2 regions of the Heyndrickxia sporothermodurans genome follow, and region 2 is predicted to be linked to the other one. Evidence: riboswitches for the same ligand, from Rfam matches in the RefSeq annotation. Region 2 holds a riboswitch; the other holds the start of a gene.
What was found. Region 2 has a riboswitch for FMN ahead of B5V89_RS07860 (ECF transporter S component). Riboswitches for the same ligand answer to the same signal wherever they lie in the genome.
Positions count from the first base shown of each region.

Region 1 (16,116 bases), on a different contig from region 2:
CGAAATAAAGAAAAAGGGCTGGTGCTACTCAGTTGGGGAGTTTTCCGATGCGGTTTTTGGCTTGGGGGTGCCTCTTTTCAATAGCCAAAATGAGATTATTGCTTCACTTACAATTAGCGGCCCGGAATATCGTGTAGAGGAAATGGATTTTGAAGTGGCACTAACACATCTACTACAGGAAGCAAAAGAAATACAGGGCTATCTTAATCATTTCAGCAGCCATTATAAATAAAGCTTGAAACCAACAAACGATAGAATCAGGAGGATGTGTATGAAAGACAAGAGGATGATAGAAAAGAAGCATCCGTCAGCATTTGAACCAATGGTCATTTTAATCACCGTTGCAACGGCTATTTTTGGGGCAATAATTGGGGTTCAATTAATTACATCATTGGGGATTTCAGCAAATACTTCAATTATAGGTGCCATCTTTGCAATGCTGATTGCAAGAATTCCGCTTCAAGCATTCCTTAAGTTTAAATCCGTCCATAGGCAAAATTTAGTGCAATCCTCAATTTCTGCGGCTACATTTGGGGCGGCAAGCAGCTTAATTCTTCCTATTGGCATTCCATATGTTTTAGGCTTAAAAGAACTGGTTATTCCACTGTTTATTGGTGTTACGCTTGCTATGTTCGCTGATGCCATCTTGCTTTATAAATTTTTTGACACGAAGGTTTTTCCTGCTAAGGAAGCATGGCCGCCGGGAATTGCGACAGCTGAATCAATTAAGGCTGGCGATGAAGGCGGAAAACGAGCAAAATTATTGAGTGTTGGTATAGGAATTGGGATATTAGGATCGATTTTTAAAATTCCTATGTCAGCCTTCGGGGTCGCTTTCATCGGTAATATTTGGGCTCTAACAATGTTTGGGATAGGGCTGCTTTTAAAAGGATATTCTGTTCCGTTGTTTGGCTTCGATATAAGTGAGCATTACATTCCACATGGATTTATGATCGGTGCGGGAGTGGTTGCCTTAATACAAGTCGTTTTCCTTATCTTTAAAAAGAATAAGGTAAATACTGTTTTGGATAAAACAAAGAATGAGACTGCTGCATCTTTGGAGGTAGTGCCTCTTACCAGATCTGAAAAGGATATTGGACAAGCCTTTGGCTATGGTTTCATTGCCTATTTATTGATAGCGTTGGCATTGGCATTTATGGGCGGAGTTTTGACGGACATGTCTCCTGGAATGATTGCAGGATTCTTATTATTTGCAGCTATTGCGGCATTTGCCCACGAGTTAATCGTTGGAATTGCGGCAATGCATGCCGGGTGGTTTCCTGCATTTGCAGTTGCTTTAATTACCCTTATAATTGGCATATTAATTGGCTTTCCTGCCCCTGCGCTTGCGCTTCTAGTTGGATTCAGTGCTTCCACAGGAGTAGCGTTTGCAGATATGGGTTATGATTTAAAGACTGGCTATATTCTTCGAGGGAATGGACAAGATCCAGAGTTTGAAAAGAAAGGACGACGTCAGCAGCTTTTCGCGGGGATGATTGGATTTTCTGTGGCAGCTATTGTTGTTCTGCTAACCTATGAAAACTTCTTCTCGCGTGGGATGATACCTCCGGTTAATCATGTATATGCCGCAACAATCCAATCAGGTGTTTCTCCTGATATCGCAAAACAATTATTGATTTGGGCAATCCCAGGTGCCTTGCTTCAATTAATTGGCGGATCAAAGAGACAATTGGGTGTTTTGTTCGCAACGGGTTTATTATTGACTAATCCCATTGCCGGATGGGCCGTTTTAGCAGGAATCATAATCAGATTTTCAGTTTTAAAATGGAAGGGAAAAGAAGCGGAGACACCTATGACCATTTTAGCTGCGGGCTTCATTGCCGGAGATGCATTATATAGCTTCTTTACTTCAATTTTTAAAATTGGAAAGTAAAGAGTTAGTACTGTTAGGAGAATTTTATGTAGTATACAAGTTTAACAATTAAATAGAATAAGCTTGGCTTTTCAGCTTAAAACGACGGAAAAACAGCCTTGAACCTTCATGATTACTGGTTCTAAGGCTGTTTTGTTTTTCAGAGAGTTTTTGATTAACGTGTATGAGGCACATGATAGGTAGGGTTAAAAGAAGAAGTGCTTCATAAGGTGTTTATGAGGCATATGATTGACGGAAATTAAAAGAAGAAGTGCATCATAAAGTGTTTATGAGGCACATGATTAGCAGAATTAAAAGAAGAAGTGTTTCATAGAGAGTTCAAGAGATACATGATCAACAAAATTAAAGGAAGAAGTGCTTCATAGAGCGTTCAAGAGAAACATGATCAACAAAATTAAAAGAAGAAGTGCTTCATAAAGCGTTCAAGAGGAACATCATCAAAAAAATTAAAGGAAGAAGTACTTCATAGATAAAAGAATTACCATTTTCATATTGTTAAATAGAAAATTTCCACTGTATTTCTAATTGATGTAAACTAAAATTGTTCACACCAAATGCATATGAGAAAAAGGAAAATAAAGTTATTTATAGATTTTACAAAAAATAAATCGGAGTGACCAAATTGAAAATTGTCATTGCACCAGATTCATTTAAAGAGAGTTTAACCGCTTTAGAAGCAGCAAATGCAATTGAAGAAGGATTTTCTGCTGTCATACCGGATGCCGAATATATTAAACTTCCAATGGCAGATGGAGGGGAGGGAACGGTTCAATCGCTCGTTGATGCGACAGATGGAAAAATTATTGAAAAGACGGTTACTGGTCCGCTTGGGTTACCTGTTCAAGGATTTTTCGGTCTTCTAGGCGATGGAAAAACTGCAGTAATCGAAATGGCAGCCGCTTCGGGTATTCATCATGTTCCTTTAGACAAACGCAATCCAATTTTAACAACAACCTATGGTACAGGCGAACTTATTTTAAGAGCTCTGGATTTCGGTGTCAAAAAAATTATTATTGGTCTAGGGGGAAGTGCAACAAATGATGGGGGAGCAGGGATGGCGCAAGCACTTGGCGCAAAACTTCTCAATATTCAAAAGGAACAAATTAGTTTTGGCGGCGGTGCCCTCTCAGCTTTAAAAACAATTGATATTTCGCAAATGGATCCACGATTATCAAATATCCAATTTATTGTAGCATGTGATGTGGACAACCCATTAACCGGAGCAAACGGCGCATCTGCTATTTTTGGACCACAAAAAGGTGCAACACAAGAGATGGTCACACGTTTGGACAAAAACTTAACGCATTTTGCAGACATCATAAAAAAAGAACTGCATAAAAACGTTGACAGTGTTCCGGGAGCAGGTGCGGCAGGGGGAATGGGAGCCGGCATGTTAGCCTTTTTCAATGCCGAATTAAAACGGGGAATCGATATTATCACTCAAACATTGAAACTAGAAACCCATCTCGAAGGGGCGGAACTCGTCATTACTGGCGAAGGGAAAATAGATGGACAAACCATCTTTGGCAAGACACCAATCGGGGTTGCAAAACTAGCAAAAAAGAAGGGAATTCCAGTAATCGGAATCGCGGGATATATTGAAGACAAAAATGGGAGAGTAAGAGAAGAAGGAATCGACGCCTTATTTTCAATTGTCCCAGGTGCTACATCACTCGAAGATGCCATGACAAATGCTTATGAATATCTGAAAAATTGTTCTGAAAATATCGCTAGAGTCATCGACATGTTCAAAAAATAAAAATTCTTCTATTTGCTTATTTATTTTTTTTCTGTATAATTGTCACTAAAATAAATACTATCCTTCGGGGCAGGGTGAAATTCCCTACCGGCGGTGATGAAGCTGCAATGCTTCTTAGTCCGTGACCCGGTTAACAATTGTTAAACGGTGGATCTGGTGAAACTCCGGAGCCGACAGTTAAAGTCTGGATGGGAGAAGGAAAAAATAAAAAGTATTGGTAAGATGGCTATCTCTACCTTTCTTTCTTATTGTGTAAAAAAATGGTTTGATGAAATATCATACCTTTTTTCACTGTACATAAAATTAGAAAGGGAAGTCTATTCTTCACCTTTATTTCCTATACCCATAAAGAGTAACCCCTGAAGAAGCAAATTCTTTAGGGGTTTTTTATATTTTTATTAAGATAAGGAGCTTATAAAATGAATGACCAATACTACATGCAGCTAGCCATCGATATTGCAAAAAGTACGAAAGGTCAAACCACTCCTAATCCAGCCGTCGGGGCAGTGATTGTAAAAAACAACCAAGTAGTTGGGATCGGTGCACATGTCAAAGCAGGGGATTCACATGCTGAAGTACATGCCATTCAAATGGCCAAAGGGAGAACGAAAGACGCAACGATGTATGTCACCCTTGAACCTTGCAGCCATTTTGGAAAAACCCCTCCATGTTCAAAGCTATTGATTGAATCGGGGATAAAAAGAGTAGTGATTGCAACAAAAGATCCAAATCCGAAAGTGGCCGGAGAAGGAATCGAGACGATGAAAGCAGCTGGAATAAATGTAGAGGTCGGTTTACTCGAAAAAGAAGCCACCCAACTGAATCAAGTATTCTTTCATTTCATCCGAACGGGTTTGCCTTTTGTCACTTTGAAATCGGCAACAAGTCTAGATGGGAAAACAGCAACAAAAACTGGGAGGAGTAAATGGATTACAAGTCAGGAGGCAAGAGAGGATGTCCATTATTTCCGGCATATTCATGATGCGATTCTAGTAGGGGTCAATACGATTATTAAAGATAATCCAAGTTTAACAACAAGATTAAACGGTGGCGGGAAAAATCCTGTAAGAATTATCCTTGATACCCATCTTCGAACCCCTATCGATGCAAAAGTAATGGAGCAACAGGATGAGGAAACATGGATTGTTACAAGCATGCATGTGGACGAGAAAAGAAAAGTTACTTATCAAAACAAAGGTGTTCAAATCATTAACATGCAAACACCAACGATAGAAATAAAGCCTATGCTAAAACTTTTAGCAGAAAAAGGGATATGCTCTATTTTTGTCGAGGGTGGAGCAGAAGTACATGGCAGCTTTTTAAAGGAAAGGGCATTTCAACAAATGATAACTTATATTGCACCAAAACTAATTGGAGGAAAAACTGCCCCTACTTCGTTTGGTGGAGAAGGAATCAAAGAAATAGAGGATGCCATGAATGTTGATATTACCGACGTTAAAATGATTGGAAAAGATATTCGAATTACAGCAACTCCCATGTAAAGGTGGTGAATGAAGATGTTTACCGGAATTATCGAAGAAATTGGTCGTGTGAAAAATATCAAACAATCGGCTCAATCAATCGAATTAACAATTCATGCTAACAAAATAATGAAGGATATGCACAATGGAGACAGTATTTCCGTTAATGGAGTATGTTTGACGGTTACCTCATTTTCCAACGATGAGTTTCATTTAGATGTCATGCCTGAAACAATAAAATCTACTAGTTTAATAGAACTAAAAAATGGATCAAAAGTAAATCTTGAACGAGCAATGTCTTCGCAAGGTAGATTTGGCGGCCATTTCGTTTCAGGGCATGTGGAAGGAGTTGGAACGATAAAGAACATAAAAAACGTTTCCAATGCCCGATATTATGAAATCAAAGCAGATGCCGAGATCATCAAATACACGATTTTAAAAGGATCCGTTGCAATTGACGGAACTAGTTTGACGGTTTTTGAAGTGAGCGATTCTACTTTTACAATTTCATTAATCCCTCATACGCTATCTGAAACGATTCTAAGTGAGAAAGGAGTAGGAGACCTAGTAAATATCGAATGCGATATGCTTGGAAAATATATTGAGCATTTCGTTCATTCTCGATTTTCGGATACGCAAGAAGAAAATAAAACAGCAATAACCTATGACATGTTACAAAAAAATGGCTTTGCATAAGGAGTGATGGATATGTTTGATTCAATAGAAGAAGCAATACATGAATTAAAGGCAGGAAATGTAATCATCGTTTGTGATGATGAAAATCGAGAAAACGAAGGTGATTTTATCGCTTTAGCTGACAAAGCCACACCTGCTGTCATTAATTTCATGATTACATACGGAAAAGGTCTCGTCTGTGTTCCGTTAGAAGAAAAAATTGCAAAAAGTCTACGATTAAATCCAATGACTGAAGAAAATACCGATCCATTTGGAACAGCTTTTACGATTAGTATTGACCATATTTCAACCACGACAGGTATATCAGCAATGGAACGCTCAATGACGATTCAGTCGTTAGTGAATGGAAAAGCGATGCCATCTGATTTCAAACGACCAGGTCACGTATTCCCACTAATCGCAAAAGACGGCGGTGTATTAAAAAGAGCAGGACATACTGAAGCCGCAGTAGACTTAGCGAAACTAGCCGGGGCGTCGCCTGCAGGAGTCATCTGTGAAGTGATTAAAGAAGATGGAACGATGGCAAGAGTCAATGATTTGCGTATGATAGCGGATCAATTTCAGCTGAAAATGATTACGATTCAAGACTTAATCAATTATCGGAAAGAAATCGAAAGAGTAGGAAGTATTATCTAATTATAGGGAGGCTTTTAAAATGGGAACAATTTTTGAAGGAAATTTAGTAGGATCAGGATTGAAAATTGGAATTGTCGTAGGTAGATTTAATGAATTTATTACGAATAAGCTGCTAAGCGGTTCAATTGACGCACTTAAACGACATGGTGTAAATGAAGACGATGTGGATGTTGCGTGGGTTCCGGGTGCATTTGAAATCCCATTAGTTGCACAGAAATTAGCGAAAACGGACAAGTATGACGCGGTAATCACATTAGGAACGGTTATTAGGGGATCTACACCACATTTTGATTATGTATGTAATGAAGCGGCAAAAGGAGTAGCAGCTATTTCATTAAATACAGGAATTCCAGTCATTTTCGGGATATTAACAACTGATTCCATTGAGCAAGCAATTGAAAGAGCAGGTACAAAAGCAGGAAATAAAGGCTGGGATGCTGCAGTATCCGCGATTGAAATGGCGAATTTAGTTAAAATTGTAGAATAGGTGATTGTAATGATGAAAACTTCCTAAGTATAACTTGGGGAGTTTTTTCATCTGCTATAGTTCTAGAGTTAAAAAAGTTAGGGTGGCGGTAAATTTTACACAGGTAATAAACAAACTAATATGTGGAAAACTATGATGAAATAAATATTTTTTATAAAGGTGGATTTAGTGAACAACTATACGAATGACAACACCGCCAGAAGATATAAAGCCCATGTTAGTATTTTAGGGACAACTCAACTGCATTTAAGAAATCCTTATATTATTGCTTGGTGGTCAGCAGCATTCCCTGGATTCGGGCATTTGCTTTTATCTAAATATCTTAGAGGGTATGCATTATTTATTTGGGAAGTTATCGTCAATATTAACGCGCATGTTAATGCTTCAATGATTTATTCCTTTCAGGGGAATATCAGTATGGCAAAAGAGGTATTAGACACAAGGTGGCTTCTTATGTATATTCCCGTTTATCTTTTTGCTATTTGGGACAGTTATCGGATAACAGTAGATATGAACAGAGTTTATGTGTTAGCCGAGCGAGAGGAACATCGTTATAATTCTTATTCGATAGGTGCATTAGAGATTAACTATCTGGATAAGCGAAATCCAGTTGTTGCTGTGATGTGGTCTTTGTTTATCCCTGGTTTAGGACAGCTCTATATTCATAGAATTTTAACTGCTTTCTTTGTCATTATATGGTTAGTTATTTTTTATTATTGTTCGCATATTCAAGAAGCTGTTGTGTTTTTGTTTTTAGGTAAAGTAAAAGAAGCAACCGCGGTGTTAAATCCTGAATGGCTCCTTTTTATTCCTTCACACTATGGGTTTGCTATTTATGATTCTTATATGAATACAGTTGAGAATAATAAACTTTTTGATAAAGACTTAAGAAATCATTTAACCGAGAATTATCAATCGAAGGGTTTCCAAATACTAAAAGGACAAAAAGTGAAGTGAATCATTTTGCAGGTATTTTCCACATTTGAAACAACTGGATTTTTAGAAATGGCCATTTCAACCTTAGAAAAGAAAGGGATCCAAAAAGAAAACATATTTGCTGTTTCACTGGATAATCGGGCAGAAGATCGTAAAATTTTTGATACGTTGCATCGCTCAGATGGAACATCACTTATCGATATAGGGATGGGGCTTGCCACAGCTTTATCAGTTATTGGAGCAAGTATAGGATTTAAATTAGTGTGGGGGCCAATATATTGGGGCCTGATAGGTGCATTTGTTGGGTTTGTAATCGGCTTTGCTATTCGGCTTTTTATCGAATTGGTTGTAAAGAAAAATAAAAGAGTTTTAAAAGGCAAACATTCTGAAATAATTTTAATTGTTGATTGTGAAGAAACACAAGCGGAATTTATTGAGGATGTACTTTGGAGTCATTTTGCAATTGGTGTAGCAAAAATAAAATGATGAATCAATTTGGTTGAACTTATATAAAACAAAAGATTGTGAAGTACCATTAGTCGAAAGATCATGCTAAATTAGCAAATAAAAATAATTAGGCTATTAAATAAGATCAACGAAACCAACTGTACTAATTAGAATAGAACAGTTGGTTTTTTTAGCAAGTAAAATACCGATAATTGTTCAACACATCTTTATGCCCCCCTTACCTAAGTCGTATTGTGAAGAGTACCCATAATATATGAAACGTTAAACCAAGGAGATATCTAGGAATTCATGATATTATTTCAATATAGGAGAAAAGTTCAGCAATGCAAAAAGAAATAAAGAGCAGGTACTATTTTATGATAATATTGGTTACAAGTAAGAAAAGCGGAAACGCCTTGATCAGCCCCCCCTCGATCTGGAAATTGCACGATACTTTGTAAGACTGTTGACATGAAAATTTATACTTTTCTTTTAAAAAAGATTATTTAAGATAAGAATCCTCAAAGCATGTAAGCCAAGGTGGGGCAGTTCCTATCTTGGCTTTTATTTATACATAAAAAAGGAAAGGAACTGGTAGAGAGATGAACAGTCCCGTAGAAGTAATGAAAAGTAAAAAGAGGAATGTATTAGAGAAATATGTAAATGATTTCAGAAAGGAAAAATTATTTACATCAAACGTTGACGCTATTTTAATATTAGATTTAAGCGGTCTTTCTGTGGAAATGAATTCATCTTTCGAACGATTAACAGGTTATACAAATGAAGAGTTAAAAAAAATAACCTTTCAATCTCTTATTCAAATGGAAGATTTGGATAATTATTTGAATTACTTCTATAAATCAGTACTTGGGCAATATCATCATTTTGATTGTAAAATAAAAAATAAATTCGGTGAGATTACAGATTTAAATGTTATGAATATCCCCATAGCCGTTGAAGGACAAATTGTTGGAATACAAATGATTGCAAAAGACATCACACATTTAAATAAAAAAAAGGAAGAGATCAGAAAGATTGAAGATTTCCATAGAGTAATGTCAGAAAATGTGATGGATATCATGTTAACGACCAATATAATGGGAAACATTTTTTACATATCCCCTTCTTGTCAAACTATACTCGGATATCAATCTGATGAATTAGTGGGAAAACATCTTTCGATTTTGATACATAAGGATGATAAGGAAAAAGCTTTTTGCGATCGCGAAAAATTAATAACAAACCTTGAGTGCAATAGGGGAACTTATCGTTTTCTAAGAAAGGATGGCAGTTATGCCTGGGTAGAGTCAATTTGTAAACCAGTCATGGACCGTGATACACAAAACATTTCGGAAGTAGTGAGTGTCATTCGGGATATTACTGAGCATGTGAAGGCTGAAGAAGAGCTATGCACTTGGAGAAAGGCATATCGGGATATAGTCGAAAAATCCCCGGATGCAATAGTAATGGCGAAAAATGATAAAATTCTTTTTATTAACGAAATGGGAATAAATTTATTAAAAGCTAACCATGCAAAGGATGTAATTCAAAAATCAATACTGGATTTTATTCCTACAGGCTATCATACGAAAGCAAAAGAAAGAATGATGTTGATTTCTAAAGGGGAAACAACGAATTTTTCGGAGTACGAAATTATCCGAATGGATGGATCGACTTTTACAGCCGAAATAAAAAGTATTCCGACATTCTTTCAAAATGAACCGGCAATCCATGTGATCATTCGAGATATTACCGAACGTAAAAAAACTCAAGAACTTTTACACAACTCGGAAAAGCTAACGATTGCCGGACAGCTTGCTGCTGGGATTGCACACGAAGTTCGTAACCCATTGACGGCTATAAAAGGATTTCTCCAACTAATGGAAGCACAAATAAATAACAAAACTTATTTCAGCATCATACAGTCAGAAATGGACAGAATCGAACTTATTCTTAGTGAACTGTTGATTCTTGCAAAACCTCAAGATTTAAAATTTGAACGAGAAAATTTAAATTCTTTAATTGAGGAGGTCAAAACGTTAATTGACACACAGGCAATAATTAATAATGTCCAAATCTATATTGTTAATGAATATCAAGATCTAGTAGTGAGATGTGATAGAAATCAGCTAAAACAAGTGTTCATTAATTTCTTGAAAAACGCAATTGAAGCTATGCCAGAAGGCGGACTTGTTACGATTGAAATGAAAAAACTAGGTGAGAATAAGTTGAAGATATTCTTTAAAGATACAGGTATTGGTATTCCACAGTCTATTTTTAAACGAATAGGTGAACCATTTTTTACAACTAAAGAAAATGGAACAGGATTGGGGATCATGATTTCAAAGCAAATCATTGAAAACCATAATGGAACCGTTCATTTTTGGAGTGATAAGAAGGGCACAATGATTGAAGTAATATTACCTATAGATAATAAACAATAAGAGCCTTAATTGTTATTAATTTCGAATAATAATGGTATAAATTTCTCAACCTGATTAATACAGATCATATCTCGGTTAAAAAGTAAATTATCAAATTGTAACTTCTTTGTCACCCTTTGTAGGAAATATGTCTTATACTTAAATTATATTAATCATTTTAGGTGGTAGGGCGGACAAATGAAAATGCGGAGGCTTAATAGAAGAGGAAAAATTACATTATTTAGTTTAATTGTAATCATTGCCTCTATTACGGTAGGGTTTCAATTTCATAAAAAACAACTTACAGAACAAACGGCTGTTGTTGCAGCGATGGCGAAAGAAAACGTCAATAAAACGAAAAAAAGCCATGAAGAAAAAAATACTGGAACATCAAAGGATAAAAAAAGCGTAGAAAAACATCAAACTTCTGAAAAAAAAGAAAAAACATCGTCCAAAATATATAAAAAGCCTTCTATTCCAATTGTAAAACCTTCCGAGGAAAAAGTAATTTACTTAACATTTGATGACGGTCCTTCTAATAGAATAGAAGATTTAATGAATACATTGGAAAAATATAAGGCAGATGCTACATTCTTTTGGTTAGAGCCTAATATAAAAAGATTTTCAAAAGAGGCAAAGGATGCGGTAAAACGGGGATTTTCCATTGGACTTCATGGAGTCACCCATGATGCGAAGAAAATTTATGCATCAAGTCATTCAGTTGTAAATGAAATGGATACAGCCAATCATACACTCAAAGAAATAACTGGTAAGTCTACTAGACTAATAAGAACTCCATATGGGAGCTATCCATATATGACGCCAAAATATAAAGCGGCGGTAGATAACGCAGGATTTATATTGTGGGACTGGAATGTGGATAGTATGGACTGGAAATTTAAGAATGGTCGTTATATAAACGAGGTTATTCAACAAGTCGAAAATTTAGAAAGCAAAAACATAACCCCAGTCATTTTACTCCATGATCGGGCAGAAACGATTAACAGTCTTCCAAAACTATTAAATTATTTTAAAAAGAATGGATATACATTTAAAAAAATTAAGCAAAACATTATACCAATTCAGTTTTAAAACAATCATTGTACAATGCCTCCATGTTTGTGGGGGTTTTCTTATTATTTTATAATAACAATAGAATGAATTGAAAAGGAGGTTTATTGGATGTCCTCGATTCTTTTGTTAGAAGATGAAATGTCGATTAGAAGTTTTATTAGTTTAAATTTAAAAAAGGCAAATTTAACCGTATATGAAGCAGAAACTGGAGAAGAAGCGTTAGAAATATTTCATGCACATCCCGATATCGATATCGCACTTCTAGATGTCATGCTTCCCGGGATCGATGGGTTTGAGGTGTGCAAAGAAATTCGAAAAAAGAATCAACGAATTGGAATCATTATGCTAACAGCGAAAGCACAGGAAGATGATAAAGTAATAGGTCTTGATACCGGTGCAGATGATTATATAACGAAGCCATTCAGTATGAAAGAATTAGAGGCGAGAATCAGTTCTTTACTTAGAAGAATAAAAGCAATAGAAACTGTACCTAAACAAAATGTCATCTCCATTCCTCCTTTTTCGTTGGACAAAAGTAATAATACGATTTCTAAAAATAATCAACTCATTAATTTAACCCCTACCGAATTTGAATTAATAAAATTTTTAATGGAAAATGAGAACCAGCCTATTTCCAGAGATCAATTACTAGATCATGTTTGGGGACAATCTTTTGTCGGTGATTTGAAAATTGTAGATGTAAATATTCGCAGGATTAGAAAGAAAATTGAGGATTGTCCATCAGATCCCCAATTTTTAAAGACGTATTGGGGAATCGGATATATTTGGAAAAGGTGATTATCTATTTTAGATAAGGGCATGCACCTATTTTTACTTTGATACATATTTTATCTAGGGAAAAAGATGGGAAGGAGAATTAGGTATGTATTGGGATAATGACTATTATAGACAACAACTTCTCCCAAATCTAGGTAATATGAATCATTTAGGCGGATTGTTAAAGCCTTTTCAAGGGAGTGGCAATAACCAAGGGTTTCCGTTTGGAAACACAACGGGACAAGGGCAATGGCATCCGACTGGTCCGCCGCCGGGACAAGGGCAAGGATTTCCTTCGGGTCCACCGCCAGGGCAGGGACAAGGACAAGGATTTCCACCGGGCCCACCACCGGGACAGGGGCAAGGACAAGGATTTCCACCGGGCCCACCACCAGGACAAGGTCAGGGGCAAGGATATCCCCCAGGTCCACCACCAGGAGCCGGACAAGGGACGCAATCCGGCAGTCATTCGTCTAGTCCATCCGTTTATGCGGTAGACCCGGGTGCATTTAAAGGATGTTTACATCGATACACAAGAGTGCGTTTACGTAATGGCCAAAGATTTTGGTTTTATCCAACCTTTATCGGAAGAACATCAGTTGCCGGATACAGATGGATTAACAATCGATGGAGATATGAAGGGATGGACACCAATCGGATTGTTTCGTTTAACTGTTCCTAAAAGTTTATAAACAATTATACTAAGATCATATTACTATTCTAATATGGTCTTTTTTTGTTAATCTAACTGAACCCTTTCTTCAAACATTTCAATGAAATTTTTCGCACTTTTCGGCAAGTAACGGTCTTTACTCCATATAAGTGCGGATTCCGCTACGATATTTGTATTTTCTATTTGAAGAACTTGAACATTCGACGTCTGGAAAGAAAGCAATGAGTATTTTGGAATAATCGTGGCTCCCATTCCTTTCGAAACGAGGGATAAAATCATCGTCACATCCGGGCATTCACAGATGGTATTCGGTTCAAATCCATGTCTTCGGCATTCATCGACTACCAGTTCATATTGTCCGGAACCTTTAATGCGATGAAGGAGCAAAAGCGGAATCCCCTTTAATTGCTCCATTCTTATTGTTGAAGAACAGAGGTTCATCTCTCGTACCCACTTATGATGAAGGACGGCTACGTAGGGATCTTTTGATAAATGCAAATAGGAAAACTCCGATAAATCCATTGGCAGACGGGTAACACCAATATCAATCTCCTTATTTTTTATCTGTTCACCTATGACAAATGAATCGCCTTCCCTTAATTGGATGGAGACAAGGGGATATTTTTTCACAAAATCCGGAAGTCTTTCTGAAAAGAATGAAAAGCAAGATTTGGATGCACCTAATGAAAGAGTTCCCCTACAACCCTCGTCTGTTTCTTTCACTTCTATAATCGTTTCTTCAAGTTGATGGATTAATTTCTGCGCTTTTTTATATAAAACCTTTCCAGCATTCGTCAATTCTAATTTCTTCCCGCTTCTCTCGATTAATTTAACCCCGAGTTCCTCTTCTAAAAGTTTTAATTGATGACTTAATGGAGGCTGGGCCATATGGAGTTTTTTTGCTGCACGAGTAATTTGGCCTTCCTCAACGATCGTTGAAAAATATTGCAACTGCCGTATATCCATTTCATCCCACCTAATGCATACTTTTAAAGTATATAAAACAAATATTTTAAATATTTTAAATATACTTTACCATATGCTACATTCGAAATGTAAGGGTTTTCAAAAAATACATACTTTTAAGGAGTGTGAAAGACTTGAAAATGTTTGAGGAAGCAAAGCAAAAGCTGAGAGGGTCAATTGCACCAATCGTCACACCATTCCACGAAGATTATTCCATTGATTATGCAACATTTGAAAATCTAATTGATTGGCATATTAGTAGTGGAACACACGCCATTTCTGTAACAGGTACAACCGGTGAACCAAGTTCCCTTACTGTGGAGGAACGGATTCGCGTAATGGAAACAGCCGTTAAGAAAATCAATGGAAGAGTTCCTTTCGTACCAGGAACTGGATCAACTAATCATCAGGAAACACTTTATTTGACAAAAAAAGCACAAGAAATGGGTGCCGATGCTGCACTTGTCATTGTCCCTTATTATAATAAGCCTTCACAGCATGCTTTATATAAGCATTATAAAATTGTCGCCGATTCAGTTGATATCCCCATCATCGTCTATAACATCCCCGGAAGAACAGCAACCAATCTTCATGTCGATACGCTCGCAAGATTACATGAGGACTGCCCTAATATCATCGGAGTGAAAGAATCCAACAAAGATTTTGAACATGTGAATCGTGTCCTTCTTAAATGTGGGAGAGATTTTCTGCTTTACTCAGGAATTGAATTATTATGTTATCCAATGCTTGCTATCGGTGGAGCCGGACATATTAGTGCCACAGCCAATGTTGTCCCTGGAAAAATAGCCGATCTCTATAATACATGGGTGGCCGGTGATGCGCAAAAAGCGTTAGATCTGCATTTTGAATTAATGGAGTTAAATGATGTCCTATTTAAAGATACAAATCCTGCACCATTAAAGGCCGCGTTAGGAATGATGGGGAAAATTAAACCAGTCCTGCGTTTGCCGATGGATCTGCCAACTGCTGAACTGCAAAACGAAATTCGTGACGTATTACAGCAGCATGTAGTATTGCCAGATGAAATCGCAGCAAAAAGATAGGAGGAAACAAATGAGCAATTTAAAAGATATTCAGCTTTATATAAATGGTGAATTTATTGACGCCGCTTCAGGCAAAACATTTGAAAATATCAATCCATTTACAAATGAAGTAATCAACTATATTGCTGAAGGTGATGCCGCAGATATTCATGTGGCCGTAGAAGCGGCACATCGTGCATTCCACGGTGAATGGGGGCAATTGAAAGTAAGTGAACGATTAAAATATATTTATAAAATTGCTGATTTAATTGATGAACATATTGAAGAGATTGCTCCTTTGGAATCAATGGATACAGGGCTGCCTATCAGCCAAACGAAAAATATGGTGGCTCGATCTGCACAAAATTTTCGCTTCTATGCCGAAATGGTTTCCAATCGTTTAGTCGGTGAAGCATATCAGGTCGATGATGAGTTTATTAACTATACGATTCACAAGCCGATTGGTGTAGCGGGATTAATTACCCCATGGAATGCTCCTTTTATGCTTGAAACATGGAAGATTGCTCCCGCTCTAGCGACAGGAAATACAGTCGTATTAAAGCCTGGTGAATGGTCTCCGGTGACAGCTAATCGATTAGCGGAAATTATTGACAAAGCCGAACTTCCAAAAGGTGTATTTAATGTGGTACACGGTTTTGGAGAAACAGCAGGTGCCTCACTTGTCGCCCACCCAAATGTGCAATTAATTTCTTTTACAGGTGAAACGACAACGGGTTCGGAAATTATCAAAAATGGCGCAGATACACTAAAAAGAGTATCCGCTGAACTAGGGGGAAAATCACCAATCATTGTTTTTGACGATG
Region 1 covers NZ_NAZB01000021.1:210,266-226,381, reverse strand. The annotation lists gene B5V89_RS11020 (IclR family transcriptional regulator) at 1-232, shown strand, start outside; gene B5V89_RS11015 (OPT/YSL family transporter) at 272-1,894, shown strand; gene B5V89_RS11010 (glycerate kinase) at 2,517-3,653, shown strand; FMN riboswitch at 3,710-3,857, shown strand; gene ribD (bifunctional diaminohydroxyphosphoribosylaminopyrimidine deaminase/5-amino-6-(5-phosphoribosylamino)uracil reductase RibD) at 4,073-5,155, shown strand; gene ribE (riboflavin synthase) at 5,171-5,830, shown strand; partial or broken gene ribB (3,4-dihydroxy-2-butanone-4-phosphate synthase) at 5,843-6,451, shown strand; gene ribH (6,7-dimethyl-8-ribityllumazine synthase) at 6,486-6,953, shown strand; gene B5V89_RS10985 (hypothetical protein) at 7,122-7,910, shown strand; gene B5V89_RS10980 (hypothetical protein) at 7,917-8,375, shown strand; gene B5V89_RS10975 (PAS domain S-box protein) at 8,939-10,780, shown strand; gene B5V89_RS10970 (polysaccharide deacetylase family protein) at 10,958-11,851, shown strand; gene B5V89_RS10965 (response regulator transcription factor) at 11,942-12,631, shown strand; gene B5V89_RS10960 (transporter) at 12,717-13,292, shown strand; gene B5V89_RS10955 (LysR family transcriptional regulator) at 13,350-14,249, opposite strand; gene hpaI (2,4-dihydroxyhept-2-ene-1,7-dioic acid aldolase) at 14,390-15,313, shown strand; gene hpaE (5-carboxymethyl-2-hydroxymuconate semialdehyde dehydrogenase) at 15,324-16,116, shown strand, end outside.
Region 1: it holds a riboswitch for FMN, as region 2 does, so the genes downstream of both, ribD (bifunctional diaminohydroxyphosphoribosylaminopyrimidine deaminase/5-amino-6-(5-phosphoribosylamino)uracil reductase RibD) here and B5V89_RS07860 (ECF transporter S component) in region 2, are expected to answer to the same signal.

Region 2 (16,116 bases):
TGTTCGATTGTATCTTCTGCATTCACATAAAAACAGCGAGATTTAGGAATCATTATATTTTTCGCAAACATATGTAATCACCTCATTAAATTAATCCACCATGCATGTATATTTCAACATTATTCGAAAAATACCCTTTAAAAGATAAATTTTTTTTTGACGAAAAATACAATGGCGTTTTTATTAATTTGATTATTGACATGATGGACAATATTATTCCATAAAATTAAATGATGACAAATTTAGGAGGGAGAATTATGCCTACGTATTACAAAAGCTATAAACCTTATATAAGCCCATTTGATCCTTGTCCCCCGATAAAAGTAAAAACTTTTTCAACACCGCCTAACTTATATATAGATTTTCAGCCACCCAATTTACCACAATTCACACCACAAGAAGCATTACGAAAGGGAACATTGTGGCAACCGTTATATGATCCATATTTTAGTCCATATGAAAGAGCAAAGGAGTGAAAGAAAAGTGCCAAAACCAGTACCTCCTGAATATTACAAAATGCTGGAAGAATTACAGGTTTTAGATTTTGTCATTGTCGAACTAACTTTATATTTAGATACACATCCTGGTGACCAAGATGCTATTCAGCAGTACAATTTATTTACTCAACAACGTAAGAAAGCAAAAAAAGAGTTTGAAAAACAGTTTGGGGCCTTAACAAGTTTTGGCTACAGTTATTCACAAGCTCCTTGGGATTGGAAAAATGCTCCATGGCCATGGCAAGTATAAAAAATTTATTTTGAAGGAGTGAATTTTGCTAATGTGGGTATACGAGAAAAAACTCCAATATCCGGTAAAGGTGAGCCAATGTAACCCTATGCTTGCTAAATTTTTAATTGAACAATACGGAGGGGCTGATGGAGAATTAGCCGCTGCACTCCGCTATTTAAATCAAAGGTATACAATTCCTGATAAGGTCATCGGATTATTAACAGATATCGGAACCGAGGAGTTTGCACATTTAGAAATGATTGCAACAATGGTGTATAAACTTACGAAGGATGCTACCCCAGATCAATTGAAGGAAGCAGGTCTTGGTGCTCATTATGCGAATCATGATAAAGCCCTTTTTTACGAAAATGCTGGCGGCGTCCCTTGGACCGCAACATACATTCAAGCAAAAGGAGATCCGATTGCAGATCTTTATGAAGACATCGCAGCTGAAGAAAAAGCAAGAGCAACTTATCAATGGATTATTAATATGAGCGATGATCCAGATATTAACGATAGTTTAAGATTTCTGCGAGAACGTGAAATTGTACATTCCCTACGATTTAGAGAGGCAGTTGAAATTCTTAAAGAAGAAAAAGGGAAAAAGAGATTTTTTTAGTATCATTGTTACTTACTTTCATGATATAAATTAATATTATATTTTTCTTTCATCATTTCAAATACAACATTTCTAGATTTCCAAGCTTCATTTTTCCATAAATCTTTGCTTCGATCGATAATCTCACATCTTAACTCGTGATACTCTTTTTCTGCTTTTTCCTTTTTTTCATATAACACTTTTGTTGCCCCAAATGTCCCTATAGCAATAAAAAGAAAAAATAGATGATTATTTTCACCGACGATAATAGAAAATATATCCGCAAAGGAATAAGAGTAAGGTTCTAAAATGAAGTAGTATAAAAAATAAAGGCAAGTAAAACTATATAGTACACTTATCCATAGCAAAATAATATGACGTTGTTTAAGTCTATCGAATTTTAACTTTCGATCGACTAAGTTTTGCAACATTTGCTTTGTCGCTTGATCTGTAAGTTTCAAAGATACAATTGATGAATCCATAACCATCCCCCCATTAAAATTCTATGAGCAAGTCCATAATGTATGTCATAAAATCAATCCTTAGACAGAAAAAAGATAGCAAAAAAATGCTATCTTTTTTCTGTCTAGGTATACGCTATGGTAAATGAATTTGTAACACTTGTCCTACCATTATTCCATCATTCGTTATGTGGTTCCATTGTTTTATTTTTTCGATTCCTTCTTCGGAATGATAATACTTCATCGCAATGCTGTAGAGCGATTCATTCGCTTGCACAGTATGATAGACGATTTTCGAATCTTGCTCTGAATTGCTTTGTGTCTCTCCATTTTCTATTTTTTGCCCTTTATCAATTGTTTGTTCATCAGGTAAATCCGCGACTTCTTGTTCCTGATCCTTGCTTTCCTGGGGTTTATCTGTATTAGTACCAGAGTCTTCTATTTCATAAGAAAACTCATTACCAGTAGAAGTTTCTGTTGAACTCGGGAAAGGCGACTTTTTTAACAAATCAGTATAGAATAACAAACTTGCAATCGGCAGTAATATAAAAAATACTAATAATATCCTTAATAAAGGGAACTTTAATTTCTTTTTTTTCTTCTTTTTTGATTGATTTCGTTGTCGTTGTACTTCGCTTCTAGAAGGTAACGTTTCAGTTGACTTTTCATTCAACTGTTTCGATTCCGAATAATTTTCTACGGAAACTTTATCAATTCTTTTTCTTAATCGTTCAACTTGATCACGATAAGGATCTGTCGTCATATATTTCACCACCAAGCCCTTATTCCATGTTTTTATTTTTAGATTTAATGATGAGTCCTAATATAAAATCGATTGTAAAATGCATCATAATCGTTGTCATCAAATTGTGTTGAGACCATTCATATACAAGTCCGAGCCAATAACTTAATAGTAAAATATTCACAATTAAAAACCAATGTCCCCAATACCGAATGTGAACAATTGCAAAAATTACACTTGCAATAATTAAACCAAAGTGTGTTTGGATAACACCCCTAAATAGAAGCTCTTCACAAACTGCAATGACAGCAGCCAAAAAGGCAATTTCTAAAATAGAACGATTCTTAAAAATTTTTTCATTAATTCCGCCATCATCGTAAAAATGATCGGGAAGTATTTTCATACAAACAACATCTAAAACAACAATAGCAATTCCATTTGTTATCCCAAGTGTAAAAATAGATGAATTTAATTGAAATAAAGTTAAAAAAGACGAAAAGTCTTTAAATAAAAAGAAGGACGAAATCATTGCAATGACTACTAGGATTAATTGAGTGATATATAAATGAAAAGATAATTCCTCTTTTGTTAACTGTTTAATGATTTCGGCTTGCTTATTTCTTTTCATTCTTTATCGCCTCTTAATAATAAATTCTTCAACAATAATTGCCAATTTTCATTTTGACCTTCAATAGTTTCCGGAATGTCAGTTTGATAATTTTCGATATGTACACCGCAAACATCGCAACAATCTTTTACATTCGTAACTTTCCGTTCCTGAAAGTATCGTAAAATACCTTCGCGTCGACATGTCGTAGATTTTACCCATTTTACCATTTCATTTAATTTTTTTTGTTTATATTGCACACGAAAATCACGAATCCGTTTAACACGTTTTTCCACTACACTCTTATCATACTTCTTTTGATAATAGGTTAAAAACCGCAATTGTATTTCTGTTAAGTTAAGTAGCGATGCCTCATTACTATTCTTATTTAATAAAAAAAATTGTTCAATCTGATCATCCGACGGTAATTCATTTTCAAAGATTTGTAATGGTAAAAATTCATCTCCCGGTGAATACAAAAGTATGGCAATACTTTTTTTACCGTCCCTTCCTGCTCGTCCAATCTCTTGCAAATATGAGTCCAGTTGATAAGGCATATGAAAATGGATAACAAAACGAATATTTTCTTTATTAACGCCCATCCCGAATGCACTTGTTGCACAAATGACTTGTAATTGATTATGTAAAAATTGTTGTTGAATTAATATTCTTTGTTCTCTATCCATTCCCCCATGGTAGGCAGCCGTTTGAGCAATTCCATTATTTCTTAGTAAAGCGGCCATTTCTTCTGTTAACCGTTTGCTAGAAAAATAAATGATTCCCGGCTTTTGCAGTTGTTTTACAAATTGTAGTAACTTTTTAACTTTATCATTATAATTGGTCGTTTCTTCTACAACTAGTGCAATATTCGGACGGTCAACAGAATATATTAATTGATTTACATCGTCTAAATTTAAATGTTTTATTATATCGGCTCTAACATCTTCCGTAGCTGTAGCAGTCAATGCAAGGGTAGTTGGATTTTTCAGCTCGGATCGTATCGTACTCAAACTTAAATAATCTGGTCTGAAATCAGGGCCCCATTGCGAGATACAGTGGGCCTCATCTACGACAAAAAGCGAAATATCCATTTGCTTTAGTTTTTGTAATACTTCGTTATTCGTTAACATTTCAGGAGAAGTGTATATAAATCGATAATTTTGTAGTGAATGAATAATTTGTCTTCGTTCCTTCGGTTCTAAAAAAGAATTTAATGCGGTAACTCTTTTTTCTCCGTTTATTTTTAACTGTTCAACTTGATCTTGCATTAGTGAAAGTAAGGGGGAGACAATAATAACAATACCTTTAAGCAAATAACCAGGAAGTTGATAACATAATGATTTTCCTGTTCCGGTAGGCAGAACAGCTAATGTATGCTTTCCTTCCAAAACCGAAGTAATGACCTCTTCTTGTCCAATCCGAAACATATCATAGCCAAACCGTTTATTTAAATGGTCATATAAATTTATTTTCATTCCCATTCCCCTTGTTTTGCGAGAGCTAATCGAATTTGGAAATATGTAACTTCTCCGACTGTTTCCTTAATTGGTTTCAGTTTTTTGGGTGAAATTCTCTCGGAAACGTTTATAATTTTTTGCTCTAATTCTTTATTCAAGTACGGTGAAATATCAAAATCAGAATTGTTTAAAACAATTTCTACGATATGGTCTTGAATCGTACTTTCCTTTAACTTTCTTTTCTTTGCAACTTCAGAGACATTATAACCTTTGTTTATTAATAAAAATGTTTCGTATGTGGAATTTGTAAGTGGTATATTGCGATATTTATCTGACAATAACGTATACAATATCGGATATTGCTTTTTATCATTTATACAAGTATCTATTATATAGTGAATTAATAACAAATAACGAAACCAATAATCATATTTATCTAGGGAGAAATGCTCTGCTGCTTGATCCATCGTCATTCCAATTTGATTTTGGCCAGTTAAACGAATGATAAAAAGCAAAGGATCTTCGGGCGGGTTATTAGAAAAGATGGAAGTTAATTCCTGATAAAGCTGTTTTGCTTGGTGTTCTTTGTCGCTTTTTTGACTTTTCAGGAATGACTTAACCCACCTTTGAACCTCTACATCACTTTGAATTGGGTAATACTTTTTTTTATTATAAATAGCATTTGATAAAACTTGTATTAATAAATTTAGCCGCTTCCAGAAAACGATAGCGATATCTTGGTATTTTAGCCCATTAAAATATTGTGGAATTGGTCGATGGTTAAAATAAGTGTTCAGTTCTTTTTCTCCATCGGGTGTTACAGTATATTTATTCAGTTCCGTTTCTCTAATTAGACCCTTTATTTTAAGATCTTGAACGGCAGCATCAAATGTTCTTCTTTTTAAAGGGGGAAAGAATTGAAAAAACTGTCCGATTCTAAATAAGTGAGCATCCTGAATAGTTTGAGATGATTTTTTCCCTTTTAACAAATGATAAATCGAAAATACTGTTCGTGATCCATTTAATTTTTTTAACATCAGTAATATTAAGGCTTGTAAAAACGTCATTTGTTTTTACCCCTTTTGTCTTTTTATGTCTAATTTTATCATGAAAGTGTTGATTATTGTTAATATTATTGCTTACAAATGAGACGCATAAAAAATTAAAAACTTTATTTTAATCCTTATCTATTGAAAAGTACTGTAATGAGTTTTATTATAATGAAGGATGTAATGGTCATTTTAAAGGTTAATGAATGATATAGATTATTAGGAGGTCACATATATGCCAAAATATACAATTGTTGATCAAGATACATGTATTGCTTGTGGTGCTTGTGGAGCTGCGGCACCGGATATTTATGACTACGACGATGAAGGTATCGCTTATGTCATTTTAGACGAAAATAAAGGTGTAGTAGAAATCCCCGATATTTTAGAGGATGATATGATTGATGCTTTCGAAGGCTGTCCTACTGACTCTATAAAAGTAGCGGACGAGCCTTTTGATGGAAATCCTTTAAAATTTGAAGACTAAAAAAGCAAGTGCATGTAATAATGCACTTGCTCTTTTTTATATATTATTAATCTGGGCTTGTTTATTGATCCACTTTTGCATTTTTGCAAATATAAGCATAAATATGATCGTAACTAATGCCCCTTTTATAAGATTAAATGGCAATATACCAGCCACGATATAATCCTTTACATTTCCAACATCAATATGCAACAATGCTAAGTAAGCAGGAAGAATAATGATGTAATTGAGCACACTCATTAAAACAGCCATGATAATGGTTCCGATAATTAGAGCAAATGTCATTCCTATTTTTGTTTTCATACGATTGTAAACAAAATAAGTTGGAAGTACGAATAAGAGTCCAGCGATAAGATTAGCTACATTCCCGATTGGAATTCCTACATCACTAATATGGGTTAAGTAATCTAATAAATTTTTTATCACTTCAACTATTATTGCTCCGATAGGTCCAAAAATGAGTGCTGCAATTAATGCGGGTATATCGCTAAAATCAACGGTTAGATATGAATAGACTGGCAGTACAGGAAACTTAATGAACATTAGAACATATGCCACACTACTCAACATGGCAACACCAACAAATTCCTTTAAACGTAATTTTCTCAACTCTCTCTCTCCTTTTGAGATTCATCTCATGTCAGAAGAAAGTGGCCTTAAGCATACAATAAATAAACCCCCAAGGAAATTACCTTGAGGGAGAATTAATGGCATGCTCAAATAATATTCAAAAATGCAATTTTTGAATAAATTCAAATTTTACTTTTGAACAGCTTCAAAAGTATTTTGAACATAACTATCCAAGCCTGCATTTATGAATACCGGCACCTCCATCTTCTCCCATCCAGACTGTACTGTCGGCTTTGGAATCTCACCAAATCCTGCCCAAAATTTCTAGGCTCGCGGGCTAATAAGCATGTTAAAAAAGCTTCATTACCGCCGGTCGGGAATTTCACCCTGCCCCGAAGACGAATCATATTATTTTTACATGTAAATTATATCTTAAATACATTATTTTGTGAAGCGATTTGTTTTGATTTCAATGTTTTATATTCTTTCCATTGTTATTTATTTGCTTTTATTATGATTTTTTGTTTTGGATGGATGAGATCAATATTTTCTAACTCATTCCATGATTTTAGTTGTTGGATTGAAACATGATAGAATCGGGAAATTTTACTCAATGTATCCCCTGACTTGACGACATATACTTTCTCGTTTTTCAACTTATTGCCTACTTCATATTTTTCTTGTCTTGATTTCGATACTTGTTTAGGTTTTTCTATATTTTTTCCAATAAATGCTCTAGCCGCATTATTTGTCTTTGTTTCACTTACCGTTAATTTTCCAGATACATTAACTACGCCATACGGATCATGATTTAAAGCAAAAACATATTGCCCTATTTCCCCTTTACCAAATACTAAAAAAGGATCAATCGCATTTTCCTTATGAATTTTCCATTTACCTTTATGTACTTCAAAGTGGAGATGTATGCCTGTCGATTGCCCGGTATTACCCATCAAACCGATTTTGTCTCCTTTTTTTACCTTTTGGCCTTCATTTACAATTCGTTTATTCAAATGGGCATAAACTGTCTCATATCCGTTATCGTGGTGAATAAAAATAACATTTCCATATGACCCGGAATAGTAAGAACGAACCACTTTACCATCTGCAACTGCATAAACACCGGATTTATATTTTCCCGCAATATCCAAACCTTTATGTATACCACCACGCGAATCGAATACGTCGGATATTTCACCTTTTGCCGGGAAAGTCCATTCATTTGTTTCTTTATTTATACTATTTTCAGCCGCTTCGGCTCTTCCGCCAATTAGAATTAGACCTACACAAATTGCCATTAAAGCTACAATAAGTATTCTTTTTAAAAAGTCAAGCATATTTTTCCTCCTCAAATAAAAACTCTTGCTAAAAACTAATATGACTGCTTGTTTTTTTTTAGAACCTAGCCCACTTTTTGAAATCAAAACGTAATGCAATTGAAATGAGGCTAGAATAAAATGCCAATATTAAGTTTGCTAGAGCAAAACTTATTTTATGCTAATTGGGAAATTTTATACAAAAGAACAAAAAAAAGCGCAATATTTTGCGCTTTTGCTATCAATTATGTAGTAAATGTTTCTCATGAAACAAGATTTCTCGTCAGCATTCATCATCATTGTTTCACATTTTTAGGTATAAAGAAGGAAAATGTCGTTCCTTGTCCCACTATGCTTTTAACGGAGATTTTCCCGTCATGCGCTTCCACAATGTTTTTCGCAATTGCTAGCCCTAATCCGGTTCCGGATTTACCTCTTGTCCTTGCTTTATCCGCTTTATAAAATCGTTCAAACACGAATGGCAGATCTTCTTCGGGAATTCCGGACCCATTATCCTCTACCATTATTTCGATTCCGTTAGTACGATCAATTAATTTGACTTTTACATAACCATTTAATGATGTATGACGAATGGCATTATCAATAAGATTTGTTAAAACCTGTTCAATTCTATCCGGATCTATAAAAACTGATTCAGTAGTCGAGTTCACTTCACAAGATAAATTAACATGCTTCTCTCTTGCTAAACCGTAAAATTTATTCGTTACCCTTTCAATAAATGGTTTAATCTCGACTTCATCTCTATATAGAGAAATATGGCCGGCTTCCATTCTTGCTAAATCTAATAATTCGTTAACTAATCTTCCAATTCGTAACGTTTCATCATAAATAATTTTGGCAAACTCTTTCTTCTCATCTTCAGATGCTGCTATATCATCAATGATTGCCTCACTATATCCTTGAAGCATCGCAATTGGAGTCCGCAATTCATGTGACACATTAGCAATGAAATCATCCCTCAGTTTATCGAGCTTACGTTCCTCTGTCATATCTCGTATAACCGCAACCGCTCCACGAACACTATCTTGGTTATATAAAGGACCGACAATGACAACGTACGTCCTTCCTTGTATTGTCAGTTCATCTGTTTTCTCCATTTCTGTTTCAAGCACTTTTTGGAGAAGCAAATCTTCTGGCGGTAAGAAGTTGCCATTTTCACCTTGTTCCTTATACCACTGTTGAAGAAATCGTTCTGCCGGTGGATTCGTTATTAATATCGTACCATCACGATTAAAAGTAAGTACCCCATCGGCCATACTACTTAAAATACTTGATAATTGTTCCTTTTCCTGATTTAATGCATTCATATTAAATTTTAATTGTTTTCCCATCTGATTAAAGGCAGTTGCAAGCTCTCCAATTTCGTCATGGGTAAGAATTGGAACTTTTTTATCAAATTTTCCTTTTGTTATTTCAAAAACTGCTTCACGCATTTTTCTTAATGGAGCAGCAATTCGAGTGGATAAAAAGAAAGCAAATCCAGTAGTTAAAATAATTGCAATACCTGCCGCTAATAAAATTAATTTCGTTGTTTGATTAGTGGTTTCTTGCAACACATCTAAAGAGCGATAAATAAATATTGCTCCAGTTTCACCTTGTCGAATATGTAAAGGAGCGGATGCCACAATTACATTTTCATACCTATTATTAGATTTATTTTTCGGGGCTGAAAATTCTTTAATCTTCGTCTGCCCTTGATTATAAACACTAGTAAATGTTGGATCCTCTAAAATGGTTATTGGTGATATTTTATCGTTTTTATGAATATTGGGGGAATAATAAACGTTATCCTTATCATAGGCAATCATTACTTTTGTTGATTTATCAACAAATTCTAATGCAAGTTCTTTGCCAATGTCATCTCCCGCATGAGTCTCAACGATATTTGCTACTTTTTGTGCAGTATATGTTAGATTATCTTTAATTTGCTGCACATGATAATTCTCGAAAAACTCCAGTAATAGTATGGTCAAAATAAATAAAACAAAAGATACTAATACTAATATAGTTAACCAGAGTTTTCCGACAACGCTTTTCCATAACCTCATTCTGAGGTGACCTCAAATTTATAACCAACTCCCCATACGGTAACTATCATTTTAGCTGCTTGTTCGGATACACGGTTTAATTTTTCCCGTAGTCGTTTTACATGAGTATCCACAGTCCTTAAGTCACCAAAAAATTCATAATGCCACACTTCTTTTAATAAATGTTCCCGATCAAATACTTTATCCGGTGATTTGGCTAAGAAATATAATAGTTCATATTCTTTAGGTGTTAAATTAACTTCGTTGCCATCTGCACTCACACGGTGGGCGTCATTATCAATCGTCAAATGATTATAGACAATCATATCTTTCGTTTTTGTATCCGTATTCAAAAAGCTAGTAGTCGAAGATCTTCTTAATAATGCTTTTACGCGGAGGACGACCTCCCTTGGGCTAAAAGGCTTAACGATGTAGTCATCTGTTCCAACTTCAAAGCCTTCCACACGATTAGCTTCTTCACCTTTAGCTGTAAGCATAATTACAGGTGTTGCCTTTTTCTCTCTTAGTTCTTTACAAACCTCTATACCACTTTTCCCGGGCATCATTAAATCTAAAAGAATGCAGTCATAATCATGTTCCAGTGCCATTTGTAAAGCTGACTCACCGTCACCTGCTTCTTCAATATAATAATTTTCCCGTTCAAGATACATTTTCAATAATCTACGAATACGATCTTCGTCATCAACAACTAATATTTTTGCTTCGTAATCCATATATATTTTCCCCTTTATATTTTTTGTGAAAAAGCCTTCACGCATGTGAAGGCTTTAAGTTGTCATCCTTACTTTATTTTATTACTCAAACTAGCCAAAATCAATTAGAAGCATAGGAGTGTAATCCTGCGATAACTAAGTTTACTGCAACAAGGTTAAACATAATAATCGCAAAACCAACAACTGCTAACCACGCGGACTTTTCACCGTGCCAGCCTTTTGATAAACGTAAATGCAGAAACGCTGCATAGAAAAGCCATGTAACAAGTGCCCAAACTTCTTTCGGATCCCATCCCCAAGGACGGCTCCAAGCAATTTGTGCCCAAATCATTGCAAATATTAGACCGCCGAGTGTAAAAACCGGAAACCCAATAATGACCGAACGATAACTAATTTCATCTACAAAGTCCAATTTTAAGTTTTTCGTAATTGGCTGTAATATCGCACCGATTCGTTTTCTAAAAATAAGCCTAATTAACAAGTAGATGATAATACCAGTAATTAGTGACCAGATTACTGTATTTAACTTTAAAGCATTAATAATCGCTGGAACATGGAACAACGGTTCAAATCGATCTGCTGTTTGCAATTCACCTTTATGAGGACCTACTAATGCTGGCATATGATAGACCATTCCGTCCTCATTAACCTTTGCAACTCCCTTTTTATCAACCCAATTAAAGGAAGCTTTGTAATCCATTGCCGAAAAGATTGTTGAACATACAACGAAGCCTAGTACAGCAATTAAGGCAAACATAACAATTTCTAACCAAACTGTACGAGCGCTCCGTTTAGTTTGATCAATTGCTTTTACTAAGTAAATTAAGCCGGCTGCAAAGCTAATTGCCAAAATCGCTTCCCCGGCAGCGACTGTCGTCACATGTATATAAAGCCAATGGCTTTTCAGAGAAGGAACAAGCGGATTTAATTCACCTGGGAACATACTAGCGAATGCAATGATAAGCAATGCAATTGGTAAAGCGAACAAACCTAGTACAGGTGTTTTATAAATAAAATAAATAATGATAAATGCAGCGACGAGCATCATCCCAAAGAATGTAACAAATTCGAACATATTACTTACAGGTGCATGACCCGATGCAATCCACCGTAAAATGAAATAGACTAATTGAGAAATAAAACCGATAATGGCGACGAAAATGGCAATGTTTCCCCATCGATTAGGTTTATCTTCATTTCCATGTATTTTTTTTTGGCGAATGGCACCTCCGAAAAAGAAAGTACCAATTAAATAAAGTATAAATGCAGCATATAGAAAGTTACTGCTCACGTTAACTAAGTCAGACAAAATCGCCCCTCCTTAATGTTACTCTTTTTTCTTTTCTTGTTGATCAATCGGTTCTGGAATATTTGTATCTTTCAGTGCATATTTAATTTCATTCTTTATTCCAAACCAGTTTTTATTTGTATGTGCCGCAATCAATACTTCTCCATTGACACGTTGTAACCAAATTCTTCGATGATTCCAATACATCCCTTGGATGACACCGATCATAAAGATGAAACCACCTAAAGCAAGTATCCATAACGTCAAATCTTTACGGACCGTTAACACTGAAATATTTCTCGTATCAATTGATTTGAACGCCATTTTATAGTCATTTTCTCCCAATGGCTCAACATTTTGTTTAATTGCGACAAAGCTCACTTCACCTTTCGGATGTTCAGGTGAATACATTCTAAACAAAAATGCCGGATTATTAGGTACAGATGTTTTTGTTTGTGGTTCACCATTTTTAGCAAAACCTGAAAAATCAGGATAATATCCTATTAACTCTACTTTATACCCATTTTTCAAATCATAAACATCTTTTGGATCAAATAAATCCACTTTAAGATTTCCCATCGATTTTCCATTGGCTTTATTTTGTAATTCAAATGACATTGCTTTTAATTCATCTAATTGGTAAGACATTTGATAAAGTGCATAATGATCCATTTTTAACGGTTTATTTACTTTGATTGAAAAGTCTTTTACCTTTTTTAGTTTATCGGATTCTCCAGCTATCCCGCCATCTACCCGTTCATATAATGTGACATTTGATTGGAAGTTTTTCGCTACGTTTCCAACCCGACTAATTGCTTGATTAAATGTTTCTTTATCTTTCTTATTGTCGTATTTTTCTAAAATGAATTTTTTATTCTCAAGTACATATTGTGAATGGGTACCTGGAATAACCTTTTTTTCTCCTTCACGAATCGATAAAGTTTCGTCGACATACATACCGGGAACAAATCGAAGCATTCCCCCGATAAGAAATATGATTAGACCGATATGATTAACGTACGGTCCCCATCTCGAGAATCGCCCTTTTTCCGCTAAAATATTCCCATTTTCTTCGCGGATTTTGTATCTTTTTGATTTCAATTTTTGTTTGATTGAATCAAACACTTCATCTGATACTTCAATATTAGATCGTGAAAACAGTCGTTGACGTTTTAAAAATCCTTCATGTCGAGATACTTTTTGATTTTTCAAAGCACGATGGAGCGGGATAAAACGATCGAGACTACAGATTACTAATGATATACCGATACTAGCAATTAAAAGCAAGTACCACCAAGAACTATAAAGATCTTGGAAACCTAAGTTGTACCATAATTGTCCAACCCATCCGTACTCTTCTTTATAATATTGTTCGGGCGGGATATTTTGCTGTATGTATTCTTTTTGCGGAAGAATGGTCCCTATAGCACTAGCTATTAATGTAATGACAATTAGCCAAACCCCAACTTTTACAGATGAAAAAAAGTTCCAGATTTTATCAATAATTGTTTTATTATATGTTTGTGAACGACGAGCACTTCCTTCATAACGCATATCATGGAGTTTATCTCGTTTTGCTTCTTCAGTTAAGGCTCTCCCGCAAGATTCACAAAGTATGGTACCAATTGGGTTTACATGACCACACTCACATTTTATTTCCTTCATACATAAAACTCCTTAAGGTTTAATACTCTCCATTAAGTGTTGAATTTCTTTTTTTGTCATTGTATCAACAACAATTTGTGTTACTTTACCGCTGGAATCAATAAAAAAGGAAGTTGGAATGGGATCAATTCCGTATGCATTTTGAACGTCCCTGCTTTTATCTATTAATACAGGAAAATTCAGCTCATAATCTTTAATAAACTTATTTACCAAGAAGTTAGATTCTCCAACATTTACGGCTAAAATCTCGACCCCTTGTTTTTTAAAATCTTTATATAAGTCGACCATATAAGGCATTTCTTTCTGACACGGAACACACCATGTGCCCCAAAAATTTAAAAATACTCCTTTTCCGCGGTAGTCTGATAATCTATGTTTCGTTCCAGACATATCTTGTAAAACAAAATCCGGTGCCTTATCTCCCACTTTTATTTCTCCACGACTATCTTTCGTTAGATTTGCATATAAAGTGTAAGCAACAGCAGAGATTAATACAAGTAAAATGACTGTTCTAATGATTAATCTTTGTTTTTTCTTTTGTGACATTTCGCAACCTCCAATCGAAAATTCGTCACATTATAATTACTATTATATCATTCCCCCAAAACATGCTAATTAGCATAATTTGAAGGTTATGTGAACCTTTATTGCAGTCCTGTTCCTGTTTCCGCCAGTGCTCTAAGTTGTTTAACCTCATGTGGAGTTAGTTCTCGGCTTTCCCCTGCATTTAGGCTGTGTAAATTTAAAAATGCGTAACGTTCGCGCTTTAGCTTTTGAACTGGATGCCCGATTGCTTCGAACATTCTGCGGACTTGGCGATTTTTCCCTTCATGGATCGTTAATTCTACAATCGATTTTTGTGTTTTTTTATCGGCGGATAGTAATTTAGCCTTTGCAGGAGCTGTTATACCATCCTCTAATTTAACACCTTTTTCTAATTGTTTTAATGATTGTCTAGTTGGGATTCCTTTAATTTTTGCCACATATGTTTTGTTAATTTCGTATCGTGGATGCATTAGCAAATTTGCAAACTCACCATCATTTGTTAATAGTAATAATCCAGAAGTATCGTAATCTAAACGTCCGATAGGATACACTCTTTCCTTTATTTCCGGGAGAAAATCGATTACAACTTTTCGATTTTTATCGTCCTTAACAGCAGATATGACACCTCTAGGCTTGTACATTAATATATATACTTTTTCTTCTCTTTCAAGAGGAATTTCATTAACTTCTACTTTATCATTGGGAGAAACTTTCGTACCGAGCTCACGTATAACTTTTCCGTTTACTTTCACTTTTCCTTCCACGATTAATTCTTCCGCCTTGCGACGAGAGGCAACCCCTGCTTGTGCAATAACTTTTTGAAGACGTTCCATTCTATTTTCCACCTCATCTATTTTTTCAAAGCATATTCTTTATGAATTATTACATATCAAGTTAAAAAAGCAAAGAAATGAGTAATCTCAGTGAAATAAAAAAACTCGGATATTCGGCTATTTTAACCAAACATCCAAGTTATGATGATTATCGCTGCACTTATTCCTACTAAATCAGCTAGTAGGCCGACTTTTAACGCATCCCCCATTTTTTTTATACCAACCGCACCGAAGTAAACGGTTAACACATATAAGGTAGTATCTGTGCTTCCTTGTATAGTTGAAGCCAATTTACCAATAAAAGTATCTGGACCATGTACTTTAAGAATATCACTCATAATTCCTAATGCAGCATTTCCCGATATTGGACGGATTAAGGCTAAAGGAACAATTTCTGATGGAACACCTAAAAAGTCTAGAACAGGTCTAAGTAGCTGGACCAAAAAATCTAAAGCACCGGAGGATCGAAATACAGTAATTGCTACTAGCATTCCAACAAGAAATGGAATAATTGATACAGCTATCTTTATTCCTTCTTTCCCACCATCTACAAAACTCTCATATGCAGGCGTTTTTTTCTTGACGCTATATATTAATATAAAACCAATTAGAATAGGAATGATCCAAATTGATACAATTGACAGTATATACATATTATTTCACCCCATTGCGGGTTCTTTTATAATAATAGTAGCGGTCTATCAAAATAGCAGCAATGGTCGCTATTGTTGTAGCCAATAATGTTGGGCCAACAATTTCAGTTGGTGATGCAGAGTGATAATTCATTCTTATTGCAATAACCGTTGTCGGTATTAATGTAAGTCCGGATGTATTTAATGCCAAAAAAGTAATCATCGATCGACTGGCAACGGGTCTACCGCCATTTAACTCCTTTAATTGCTCCATAGCTTTTATTCCTAACGGTGTGGCGGCATTGCCAAGACCAAACATATTAGCAATGATGTTGGATAAAATATATCCCATCG
Region 2 covers NZ_NAZB01000019.1:41,123-57,238, reverse strand. The annotation lists gene B5V89_RS07910 (CBS domain-containing protein) at 1-71, opposite strand, end outside; gene B5V89_RS07905 (spore coat associated protein CotJA) at 258-476, shown strand; gene B5V89_RS07900 (spore coat protein CotJB) at 457-747, shown strand; gene B5V89_RS07895 (manganese catalase family protein) at 779-1,348, shown strand; gene B5V89_RS07890 (DUF2663 family protein) at 1,357-1,809, opposite strand; gene B5V89_RS07885 (LysM peptidoglycan-binding domain-containing protein) at 1,925-2,551, opposite strand; gene B5V89_RS07880 (CPBP family intramembrane glutamic endopeptidase) at 2,571-3,158, opposite strand; gene B5V89_RS07875 (RecQ family ATP-dependent DNA helicase) at 3,155-4,606, opposite strand; gene B5V89_RS07870 (YpbB family protein) at 4,609-5,661, opposite strand; gene B5V89_RS07865 (ferredoxin) at 5,879-6,130, shown strand; gene B5V89_RS07860 (ECF transporter S component) at 6,167-6,739, opposite strand; FMN riboswitch at 6,959-7,104, opposite strand; gene B5V89_RS07855 (M23 family metallopeptidase) at 7,195-8,037, opposite strand; gene B5V89_RS07850 (ATP-binding protein) at 8,313-10,085, opposite strand; gene B5V89_RS07845 (response regulator) at 10,082-10,798, opposite strand; gene ccsB (c-type cytochrome biogenesis protein CcsB) at 10,899-12,107, opposite strand; gene resB (cytochrome c biogenesis protein ResB) at 12,126-13,751, opposite strand; gene resA (thiol-disulfide oxidoreductase ResA) at 13,764-14,297, opposite strand; gene rluB (23S rRNA pseudouridine(2605) synthase RluB) at 14,396-15,130, opposite strand; gene B5V89_RS07820 (spore maturation protein) at 15,253-15,783, opposite strand; gene B5V89_RS07815 (nucleoside recognition domain-containing protein) at 15,785-16,116, opposite strand, start outside.